DNA from 2 places in the Streptomyces sp. Je 1-4 4N24 genome. Region 2 is predicted to be linked to the other one. Evidence: riboswitches for the same ligand, from Rfam matches in the RefSeq annotation. Region 2 holds a riboswitch; the other holds the start of a gene.
The links. A riboswitch is a leader RNA that binds a small molecule or an ion and turns the genes downstream of it on or off. The one in region 2 is predicted to bind S-adenosylmethionine.
Positions count from the first base shown of each region.

Region 1: linked by a shared signal. The riboswitch ahead of SLV14N_RS29060 (aminotransferase class V-fold PLP-dependent enzyme) and the one ahead of thrC (threonine synthase) in region 2 are both predicted to bind S-adenosylmethionine.

Region 1 is NZ_CP110836.1:6,661,694-6,667,567, forward strand. Features, by position in the region: gene SLV14N_RS29050 (cytochrome bc complex cytochrome b subunit) at 1-531, shown strand, start outside; gene trpD (anthranilate phosphoribosyltransferase) at 672-1,736, shown strand; SAM riboswitch class IV at 1,828-1,945, shown strand; gene SLV14N_RS29060 (aminotransferase class V-fold PLP-dependent enzyme) at 2,116-3,483, shown strand; gene SLV14N_RS29065 (Lrp/AsnC family transcriptional regulator) at 4,024-4,305, opposite strand; gene SLV14N_RS29070 (rhomboid family intramembrane serine protease) at 4,302-4,982, opposite strand; gene SLV14N_RS29075 (hypothetical protein) at 5,276-5,515, shown strand; gene SLV14N_RS29080 (NYN domain-containing protein) at 5,534-5,874, shown strand, end outside.
Region 2 is NZ_CP110836.1:3,740,729-3,746,602, forward strand. Features, by position in the region: gene SLV14N_RS15940 (cold-shock protein) at 194-397, opposite strand; gene SLV14N_RS15945 (MoaD/ThiS family protein) at 821-1,099, opposite strand; gene thrC (threonine synthase) at 1,178-2,461, opposite strand; SAM riboswitch class I at 2,479-2,639, opposite strand; gene SLV14N_RS15955 (glucosyl-3-phosphoglycerate synthase) at 2,812-3,774, shown strand; gene SLV14N_RS15960 (GntR family transcriptional regulator) at 3,796-4,551, opposite strand; gene SLV14N_RS15965 (hypothetical protein) at 4,711-5,058, shown strand; gene SLV14N_RS15970 (trehalose-6-phosphate synthase) at 5,133-5,874, shown strand, end outside.

The DNA.
Region 1 (5,874 bases), 2.9 Mb from region 2:
CACCACATCCTGGACCGCCCGCGCAACGTCCCGACCCGTACCGGCTTCGGTGTCGCCTGGCTCGTCGCGTACTTCGTGATGCTGATCGGCGGCGGTAACGACCTGTGGGCGACGCACTTCCACCTGTCGCTCAACTCGCTCACGTGGTTCGTCCGGATCGGATTCTTCGTCCTTCCGGTGCTGGCCTTCATCGCCACCAAGCGGATCTGCATGGGTCTGCAGCGGCGCGACAGGGACAAGGTGCTGCACGGCCGCGAGTCCGGCATCATCAAGCGCCTGCCGCACGGTGAGTTCATCGAGGTCCACGAGCCGCTCGACCAGGAGCAGCTGCACGTGCTCACGCAGCACGAGCAGCCCGCGCCGCTCGAGCTGGGCCCGGAGGTCGACGAGAACGGTGTGGAGCGCAAGCTGTCGCGCTCGCAGAAGCTGCGCGCCAAGCTCTCGAAGGCCTACTACGGCGAGGACAACGTCATCCCGAAGGCCACGGCCGAGGAGTACAAGGAGATCAGCAGCGGCCACGGCCACCACTGATCACCGCAGCGCTTCCTAGCGCACCGTAGGGAGTACGCCACCCAGAGGGCCCCGTCCGATGATCGGACGGGGCCCTCCGGCGTGCCCGGCGGCTCGATAGGGTGACGGCATAAGCAGGAGACAATCCAGGAGTGTGGACCATGAACGTTGTGACCCCGGTTGGCGGCGACAGCGTGGCGGCCCACACCTGGCCGGACCTCCTCAACGCCCTGCTCGCCGGCCGTGACCTCAGCGCGGACGACACGGCCTGGGCGATGGACAAGATCATGCGGGGCGAGGCCAGCGACGCCCAGATCGCCGGGTTCGCGGTCGCGCTGCGCGCCAAGGGCGAGACCGTCGCCGAGATCTCCGGCCTGGTGCGCACCATGTACGCGCACGCCCGGCTGATCGAGGTGCCGGGCCCCAGCGTGGACATCGTCGGCACCGGCGGCGACGGCGCCAAGACCGTCAACATCTCCACGATGTCCTCGATCGTGGTCGCCGGCACCGGCGCCAAGGTCGTCAAGCACGGCAACCGCGCCGCCTCCTCGGCCAGCGGTGCCTCCGACGTCCTGGAGAAGCTCGGGGTCAATCTCGACCTCACCCCGCAGCGGGTCACCGAGGTCGCCCAGGAAGCGGGCATCACCTTCTGCTTCGCGGTGAAGTTCCACCCCTCGCTGCGGCATGTCGCCAACGCCCGTGCCCAGCTCGGTATCCGTACGACCTTCAATGTGCTGGGCCCGCTGACCAACCCCGCGAAGGTCCGCGCCCAGGCGACCGGTGTCGCGGACGCCCGGATGGCGCCGATCCTGGCCGGGGTGCTCGCCGAGCGCGGCTCGTCGGCGCTGGTCTTCCGCGGCGACGACGGCCTGGACGAGCTGACCACGACCGCGACCTCCCGGGTGTGGATCGTCCGGGACGGCACGGTGTGCGAGGAGCCCTTCGACCCCCGGGACGTGGGGATCCCCCTGGTGCCGGTGGAAGCGCTGCGTGGGGCGGACGCCTCGTACAACGCGGATGTGGCCCGCCGGCTGCTGGACGGCGAGACCGGCCCGGTGCGCGACGCGGTGCTGCTGAACTCCGCTGCGGCGCTGGTCGCACTGGAGCCGGCCGACGCTCCGCTGGCCGAGCAGATCCGGGCCGGGATCGAGCGGGCCGCCGCCTCCATCGACTCCGGGGCGGCCAAGCGGGCGCTGGAGCGCTGGGTGGCCGCCAGCAACACATGAGCGCGCGGTGACGCAGGGTGTGACGCAAGGCTCAGTCCGTCATACGGACCGGGCCTTGCGCCTCTTTGCCCGTGTGGCATGATTCTGCCCAGGTCACGAGTGACAGCGATGCAGGCCCCGGCCCGCTGTCCGGCAACCCTCCTTCCGTGGCGGGGTGCCCCGGGTGATGACCAGGCCGTAGGCAGCGAGGTCTGCGGCAAGCGCGGATCCCTCGCCAGGGATCCTGGTCCCCGAGGGAGAACCTCCGTGATTCAGCGAATGCGCTAGGGCCCGACGGCCCCTTTTCCGCATCCCTTTTCCTTTCCCGCCGCGGTGCCCCGGCGCGCCCTTCCGCGCCCCCGCCCGCAGCGAATTCGCTTACCTCTCACGGGAGTTCGCCATGTCTGTTTCCGCCGTTGCCGCCGACCGTTCCGTCTGTGCCCCGCTGCCGGTCCTGGGCCGGGATGTCCTCGTCCCGCTCGTGACCGGCGGCGAGGTCGACTACGCCGCGCTGGACTACGCCGCCAGCGCCCCCGCGCTCCAGCGGGTCTGGGACGACGTGGCGGCCTACGCCCCGTACTACGGCAGCGTGCACCGCGGCGCCGGCTACCTCTCGCAGCTGTCCACCGACCTCTTCGAGAACAGCCGCCGCACCATTGCGGAGTTCCTCGGCTGCCGGGCCGAGGACCAGGTCGTCTTCACCCGCTCCACCACCGACTCGCTGAACCTGCTCGCCGCCGTACTCCCGCAGGGCACCCGGGTGTTCGTCTTCGAGACCGAGCACCACGCCTCGCTGCTGCCGTGGGAGCAGCGCCCCGATGTCGAGGTGACCTACCTCAACGCCCCGCGCACCCCGCAGCAGGCGGTGGACACCCTGGAGAAGGCGCTGGCCACACGCGAGCCGTACGGCCCGGCGCTGGTCTGTGTGACCGGTGCGTCGAATGTGACCGGCGAGCTGTGGCCGGTGCAGGAGCTGGCGGCCGCCGCGCATGCGCACGGCGCCCGGATCGTGCTGGACGCGGCGCAGCTCGTCCCGCACCACCCGGTGGACCTCGGGGAACTGGACGTGGACTGGGTCGCCTTCTCCGGCCACAAGCTGTACGCGCCGTTCGGCGCCGGGGTGCTGGCCGGCCGCGCGGACTGGCTGCGGGACGCCGACCCGTACCTGGCGGGCGGCGGCGCCAGCCGCAAGGTCTCCCGGCGCACGGACGGCGGGGTGGACGTCGAGTGGCACACCACCGCGGCCCGGCACGAGGCCGGTTCGCCCAACGTCATCGGCGCCTACGCGATTGCCTCGGCCTGCCAGGCCCTGACCGAGGCCGGCTTCGACGGCCTGGTCGCCCGCGAACAGGAGCTGATCGCCCGCCTCCGCGCCGGCCTGGCCGACGTACCCGAGGTCACCGTGCTCTCCCTCTTCGGCGAGGACGCCGCACGGGTGGGCGTCCTCTCCTTCGTCGTCGAGGGCTGGAACAGCTCCCACTTCGCGGCCGCGCTGTCGGCCGAGTACGGCATCGGCGTCCGCGACGGCCTCTTCTGCGCCCACCCCCTCGTCCGCACCCTCCTCGGCAGCGAGCCCCAGGACCCCGGCGAGTGCGGCGCCCCCGACGCGGCCCCCGGCGAAAAGTCCCTCAACGCCATCCGCGTCAGCCTGGGCGTTGGCACGCCGGATGAGCACGTTGACCGCTTCGTGCGAGCGGTCAGGGAACTGGTGACGCATGGCGCCCGCTGGAACTACCGCACGGAAAGCGGGCGTTGTGTGCCCGCATAATTCCCACGTTGTTGGCTGTTCCGCCGTGGGGGTTGTTCGCCGTTGCGCCTGCGGCGGGCTGGGTGGTTGTCGGGTGCGGTGACGGGCCTCCGGGGCCGGTGTGTGGGACTGCTTCGCTTTACGTCCCACACACCGGCCCCTCCGGCCCGTCCCCTCCCGTTGGGGGAGTAGTGGCGGTGGGTGGGGGCGGGCGTCCGTAGGACGAATCACTCCTGCTTCGCGAGGAGCAGCGGACCACCGGCGTGCACTCCCACCGAGGTTTATTCATCCCCCTCACGGGAGGGGACGGGCCGGAGCGGGTGGGTGTCCGGACGTAAAGCGAAGCAGTCCGGACACCCACCCGCGGAGGTCCGTCACCGCACCCCGACAGCCCCGCGCAGCGGACCCGCCCGCCGCCAGGCGCAACGGTGGGACAGCCAAAAGCGTGGGCCCAAGGCAAAGCGCAGCGCAGGGCACCGCGCAGCGGGCAACAAACGGCGAGCAACCCTCACGGCGGGACAGCCGAAAACGTGGGCCCGAAGGCAAAGCGCAGCGAACGGGCTAGGCCTCCAGCCCAATCGCAAAGGCGGCCTCAAGGTCATGCTGGCTATACGTGCGGAACGCAATATGCGTTTCCGTGGCGGCGACGCCGGGGATCTTGCTGATGCGGCCGGGGATGACGTCCGCGAGGTCGTCGTGGGCGGCGACCCGCACCATGGCGATCAGGTCGTGGGCCCCGGTGACCGAGTAGACCTCGCTGACCCCGTCCAGTGCGGCGATCTTCTCGGCGATCTCCGGGATCTGGTCCACGCTGGTCTTGATGAGCACGATCGACGTGATCACGGCTGGCTCTCTTCCTCGGTCGCCCGGTCGTTCGCCCTGGTGGCTCCCACACTATCCCTCCCGTAGCGGGCCCATGCGTAGAGGAAGCCGAGCGCGAAGCCGATGACATGGGCGAGGTAGGCGACGCCCGGACCGCGGGGGTCGTCCTGCGCGGCCTGCCACTGCAGGGCGAACCAGAAGAGCAGCACGATCCAGGCGGGAAAGCGCAGCGGCAGGAAGAAGAGGAACGGGAAGAGGCTGGTGACCCGGGCCGTGGGGAACAGGTAGAGGAAGGCGCCCAGTACGCCGGAGATGGAGCCGGAGGCACCCACCAGCGTCTGGCCCGAGCCGGCGTGTGCGGCCGCGTAGCCGAGCAGCGCCAGGTAGCCGATGATGAGGTAAAAGGCGGTGAACGGCAGCCGGCCCATGCGTGCCTCGGCCATCGCGCCGAAGACGTACAGGAACAGCATGTTGCCGAGCAGGTGCAGCCAGCTGCCGTGCACGAACAGTGCGGTGAGCGGGGTGATCAGCGCCCGTACCGAGCCGCTCCACAGATCCAGCGGGATCACGCCCCACCGCTCGTAATAGGCGGTCTGGGCCTTCAGCAGGGCATCGCCGGTGCCGTATATCCGGTTCAGGCCGGAGGCGGGGCCGAGCACGAAGACCGCACAGCACAGGCCGATCAGCACATTCGTCATCCGCGAGAACACCGCGGTCAAGGACCGGGTGGGGTGCGGACGGCGGGGGAGGAGACCGGACGAGCGGGGAGAACGGGGTGAGGGGGCCGGCGCCGTCATGAAGTGATCATGACTCAATGCGGGCAATGGGGACAGAGTGCCTCGCCGTGTCCCGTCACCTGGGCGGGGCCCGCACCGGCCCCCCGTCAGGCCGTAGGGTTACAGGCAGTACTTTGCGTACTTCCGCAGTCCGACGGCGCACCGCGTGAACCGCGCAGCAGCACATGACGATGAGCACGAAAGAGGACGACACGATGGCTGTTCCCCTGCCGACGGCCGGAACCCGGTGGCGCTGCACACTGTGCGGCAACCTCACGCGTTTCGACGTGACCCGCCAGTCGAAGGTGGTGGAGTACGTCCACCTGGACCTGGCCGGGGACCCGAAGGTGGAGGAGCGCGAGGTCCTCAGTGAGAGCATCGAGTCCGTGCGCTGCCGCTGGTGCAACGCGGTCGACCAGATCGAGCTGGTGGACCGTCCGGGCGCGAACGCCTGAGATCGGAGCGATGCAGCCGTGGTGGACCGTCCAGAAGGGGAGCCGGGGGCCCAGCGTGACGACGCACCTGAGGGTGCGGCGGACGAGGTGCTCGACCGACCGCTGCCCGAGGGCGTACGGCGCCGCGTCGTGGCGCTCACCGCGGAGTCGTTCGGCGCGCTGACGGTCGCCGAACTCCCGCCCCCGCTGCGGCAGTACGCCCGGTTCACCCCGACTCGTCGGGCCAAATTCGCCGGAAACGCGATGGCCGCGGCGCTGGAGAGCGACGCGGTCTTCCGGCAGCGGATCGCGGGCAAGCTGCGTGAGGCGCAGCCGGAACTCACCGCGGCGCTGGAGCACGGCACCCCGCCCGCGGCCGC
Region 2 (5,874 bases):
CCTTCTTGTCACTCTCACTGGGAGAGTGCTAACGCCAATGATTAGCACTCGTGGGGTGCGAGTGCAAGCGCCCGGAGGGCGCCCCGCCCACCCGGCTGACAACAGAAGGCGGCCGACCGGGGGGGCGCACAGTCGAAGGCCCGTACCCCCCTCAGGGGTACGGGCCTTCCTCACGCAGCAGTTGGTCGGCGCCTCAGCCGGCCACCCGGACCATGTCCGCCTGCGGCCCCTTCTGGCCCTGCGAGATCTCGAACTCGACTCGCTGACCCTCCTCAAGGGTGCGGTAGCCGTCCATCTGGATCGCGCTGTAGTGGACGAAAACATCCGCACCACCGTCGACCGCGATGAAGCCGTACCCCTTCTCCGCGTTGAACCACTTGACGGTGCCCTGAGCCATGCCTAACTCCCCTATTACTGGCCCTTGCGCAGGACCGCACTCCGCGGACCCGGGTCAGACCTCACCCCGCGAAAGGCCCGTGGGGTGTGCGCCGGAACGCGTCGACCGCCGCTGAATGTATCTGCACAGATGCCCAGAGCAACAGGTCAATCGGACGAGAAATCTGGCGCCGGAGAATCGGCAATATGCGGCGAAATCCTGGTTCTCCAGGGCAAGTCGGGCCGGGCATAGCGCACCTAGGCGACAAATACCGCCCACACTTTGGACACAACTGACCGCGAACACATATGCGTTCGGCACGCTCACGGTGATATCCGGAGGGGGATCACCCCAATGGTATCTCCTTTCACAACACGGAATTGCCCCGTCCGCTTTCTGGCGGACGGGGCAATTCCGGTCATGCAGGAGAAGAGTTGGCGCAAATCAGCAGCCGCCGGCCACGGCCGGGATGATCGAGATGCCGGCGCCGTCCGGGGTGGGCGTCTCCAGGCCCTGCTCGAAGCGCACATCGTCGTCGTTGACGTACACGTTCACGAAGCGGCGCAGCTTGCCGGCGTCGTCCAGCACACGGGCCGCGATGCCCTGGTGGTTCTGCTCCAGGTCGGCGATCACCTCGGAGAGGGTCGCGCCCTCGGCGGGGACCTCGGCCTGGCCACCGGTGTACGTGCGGAGGATGGTGGGGATGCGGACCTTGACGCTCATGGTTCTGCCTTCCAGGGGTACGGGGTACGAGTTCGGGGGGCTGGGGCGCGGCCTCGTCCACCGGACGGGCCGTCGGCCTCAGCTGTCCAGGCCGGCCGCGCGGAACGCGTCCAGGTTCGGACGGATCGTGGCCGTGGGCCCGGAGGTCGGGGCGACCGCGTCGAGTGTCTTGAGGCCGTCACCGGTGTTCAGGACGACGGTGGTCAGGGACGGGTCGAGCAGACCGTCCTCGATCAGCTTCTTGGTCACGCCGACGGTCACTCCGCCCGCGGTCTCCGCGAAGATCCCTTCCGTCCTGGCCAGCAGCTTGATCGCGTCGACCACCTGCTCGTCGTTGACATCCTCCACGGCACCGCCCGTACGGCGCGCGATGTCGAGCACATACGGCCCGTCGGCCGGGTTGCCGATCGCCAGCGACTTGGCGATGGTGTTCGGCTTCTGCGGGCGCACGACCTCATGTCCGGCCTTGAAGGCCGTGGACACCGGCGAGCAGCCCTCCGCCTGGGCGCCGAAGATCTTGTACGGCTTGTCCTCGACCAGGCCGAGGGCGATCAGCTCCTTGAGCCCCTTGTCGATCTTCGTGAGCTGGGAGCCGGACGCGATCGGGATGACGATCTGGTCCGGGAGCCGCCAGCCCAGCTGCTCGCAGATCTCGTAGGCGAGCGTCTTGGAACCCTCGCCGTAGTACGGCCGCAGATTGACGTTGACGAAGCCCCAGCCCTCGCCCAGCGGGTCGCCGATGAGCTCCGAGCAGAAGCGGTTGACGTCGTCGTAGTTGCCCTCGATGCCGACCAGGTCACCGCCGTAGACCGCAGCCATGACGACCTTGCCGGCCTCCAGGTCGTGCGGGATGAACACACAGGACTTGAAACCGGCCCGGCTGGCCGCGGCGCCGACCGCACCGGCGAGGTTGCCGGTGGAGGAGCAGGAGAGGGTGGTGAAGCCGAAGGCGCGGGCTGCCTCGACGGCGATCGCCACGACGCGGTCCTTGAAGGAGTGCGTCGGGTTGCCCGAGTCGTCCTTCACGTACAGCCCGCCGGTGACGCCCAGCTCGGCGGCGAGCCGGTCGGCCTGGACGAGCTTGGTGAAGCCGGGGTTCAGGTTGGGCTTGTCGGCCACGTCGGTGGGGACGGGCAGCAGCGGGGCGTAGCGCCAGATGTTGTTCGGACCGGCCTCGATCTGCTTCCGCAGGCTCTCCGGGTCGCCGCTCGGCAGGTCGTACGCGACTTCGAGCGGCCCGAAACATTCCTGGCACGCGAAGATCGGGCCGAGCGCGAAGCGCTGTCCGCACTCGCGGCAGGACAGGGCGGCGGCGGGACCCAGAGCGACGGTGGGGGTGTTTTCGGTGACTTGCACAGCCATGGAGGCGAGGCCCTTTCTCCTCATCTTCCTCGCGACGAATCTCGCCACGAGACGGATTTGGCACCTTCCCTAGCCGGGAGCCTCACGCGCGCTGGACATGAGCGTCCTGGCGGCAAGACCGGCTGGAGGGTTGCCGGGGCTTCAACGGGCCGTATCCCTCTGCCCCTCTGGATGAGCGGTATGGCGCTGGGCCGAAACCCAGGCGTTTGTGGCGCGGCGACCCCGACATGCGACGGTCATCCGCGTTGTTCAAGACTGTAACCGAAGGCACTGACAGTTGAGATAGTCGTCCGAACCGCGAGATGGATCACACAGACCGCCGATCGGGCGGCGACCGAGGAGTCGTAGACGTGCTGGAAGAGGTGGAGGGCTGGCTGAGCAGCCACTCCTGGTCCGCCGCGGACCGCCCGCTGGGGCAGCTGCTGGAGGCTAAGCGCCAGACGGGTCGTACGGTCAGCGTCGTACTGCCCGCGCTCGACGAGGAGGCCACCGTCGGGGCGATCGTGTCAGTGATCCGCGCCGAGCTGATGACCGACACGGTCCCGCTCGTCGATGAGCTGGTGGTGCTGGACTCCGGCTCCACCGACCGCACCGCCGAGGTCGCGGCGGCGGCCGGCGCCCGGGTCGTGTCCCGCGACAGCGTCCTCCCGCGCCTGCCCGCGCTGCCCGGCAAGGGCGAGGTGCTCTGGCGCTCCCTGCTGGCCACCACCGGCGACATCATCTGCTTCATCGACGCCGACCTGCGCGAATTCTCCTCCGCCTTCGTCTCCGGGATCATCGGCCCGCTGCTGACGGATCCGGACATCCAGTTCGTGAAGGCGATGTACGACCGCCCGCTGGAGACCGCCGGCGAAGGCGCCGGGGCCGGACAGGGCGGCCGGGTGACGGAGCTGGTCGCCCGCCCCCTCCTCAATCTCCACTGGCCGCAGCTGGCCGGCTTCGTCCAGCCCCTGGGCGGCGAGTACGCGGCCCGCCGCTCCCTCCTGGAACGCCTGCCGTTCCCGGTCGGCTACGGCGTGGAGCTCGGCCTGCTCGTCGACGCCCTGCACACCGTCGGCCTCGACGCCCTCGCCCAGGTGGACGTCGGCGTACGCAAACACCGCCACCAGGACGGCCAGGCCCTGGGCCGAATGGCCGCCGCCATCTACCGCACCGCACAACTACGCCTGACCCGCGGCCACTTGGTCCGCCCCCGCCTCACCCAGTTCGACCGCGGCGACGAGGGCTTCGTCCCCCGCACAACGGAAGTGGACACCGAGGAACGCCCCCCAATGGCCGAAATCCCGGAGTACGCGGAGCGGCGGGCGGCGTGAGCGCTCTCGCGGCCTGAGCACTCAGGCGTCGAAGTCGTACTCCAGCACGTAGGCGGACGAGTCGAGGATCATCTCGTTGACCTCTACGGTGCGCCCGTCCGCGGTCATGGCCGTGCGGCTGATGAGAATGACGGGCGTGCCCGCCGGAAGGCGCAGCCGGTCGGCCTCCTCCGACGCCGGCATGCGTGAGCGCATCTCTTCCCGGAAACGGGCGGGAGCCGCGCCCAGCTCGGCGAGCCGGGCGTACGTGCCGCCCGCCCCGGCGTCCGGCTGCGTGATCGCCGATCCCGCGACAAGAGCGGCGGGGAGGTAGGAGGTGGACAGCAGCACTGGCTTACCGTCGAGCACGAACCGACGGCGCCGCACGGTGACAGCGTCTCCGGGCGCGATGTCCAACCGCGCCGCGACATCGCCTGATACCTGCTCCTCGTCGACGGTGACTTCGTCCACCACCAGATCACGCTCCGGGACGTCGGCCGCCCAGACCGACTGCCCTTGACCCCACTGCTCCCGGGCCAGCCGCGGAACACCCCGGCGCCGGATCGGCTGGAAGTCCCGCACGAAGACACCGGCGCCCTTACGGGCCTCGGCGAGCCCCTCGGAGGTGAGAACGCCGAGTGCCTGACGCGCCGTCATCCGGGCCACTCCGTGCCGGTCCATCAGGTCGTTCTCTCCGGGCAGCCGGTCACCGGGCCGGAACTCCCCCGCTGTGATCGCCCGCTTCAGCGCGTCGGCGATCCGGCGGTACTTGGGCAACGAGCTCTCCTGTGCGGCCATGGCGACGCATCCCTCCTGGCGATCTCTAGACATCCTAGAGATCTGTTCGAGTGCTACTGCGCCCCCGGCACTCGACTTCTCTAGAGATCCCATTGACGCTACGCGTTCACTTCGCTTCAATGGGTAGCGATCCAACTTCTCTAGAGAGCTGGAGTCGCCATGACGCCTCTTGCGCGTCCCCGCCTGCTTCCCTGGTCAAGCCCGGAGGGGAAGCCGTGCTATCTACTCTCCGAGGGGAACGGCCCCGTCACCCGGCAGGCGGACGCCATTGAACACGCCCAGCTCGCATCCGGCGAGATCCTCCTGAGGCACGCCCGCGCCCTCCTCCACCACACCCCGACCACGGCGCCCGAACTGCGCTTCCTGGCCTGTTGTTTGACGGATGCGCTCGGCGACTCGCTGCGTATCAACCGCAGCCGGGGCGACCGTCTCGGGTGCGGGCACCCGGAACCCGCCGAGGGGGAGCCGTCGTGGCCGGTCGACGCGTTCCCAGCGGGAGACGACTGAGGAGCCCACCCGGCCCCCGTCTCTTGACCGCTTCCGTACGTTTGCGCGGATCTGTGACGGGTTACTTTCGCGACATGGTCTCCGAGCGCAGTGCGGTGCAGGCAGGTGCCGAGGTTCTGGTGGCGTCCAATCGTGGGCCGGTGTCGTACGGCCTGGGGGAGGACGGGGCGCTGACCGCCAAAAGGGGTGGTGGCGGGCTGGTCTCCGGGCTGTCCGCCATCGGGCCCGAGACGGATGCGGTGTGGGTGTGTGCCGCGCTGGGTGACGGGGACCGGGAGGCCGTGCGGCGGACGGGTGGTGTGCTGGACCCGGGTGACACGGGTGGACAGCGGGTCCGGATGCTGGACATTCCGGCCGAGGTGTACGCCGACGCCTACAACGGCGTCGCGAACTCCGTGCTGTGGTTCGTCCACCACATGCTCTACCAGACACCGCTGGAACCGGTCTTCGACGCGGAGTTCCGGGCGCAGTGGGCGTCCTACGAGGCGTACAACACGGCCTTCGCCGATGCGCTGGCCGAGGGTGCGGCGCCCGGCGCGGCCGTCCTCGTGCAGGACTACCACCTGGCGCTGGTGCCCGGCATGCTCCGCGAGCGCCGCCCCGACCTGCGGATCGCCCACTTCTCCCACACCCCGTGGGCCCCCGCCGAGTACTTCGCGATGCTCCCGGACGACATCCAGCGGCAGCTGGCGCTGGGCATTCTCGGTGCCGACCGGGCGAACTTCCTCACCCGCCGGTGGGCCGAGAACTTCATGGCCTGCGCCGCGACCGGGCTCGGCGGGCAGTGCGAGCGCGTCCGGCCGGAGGACGGGGCGC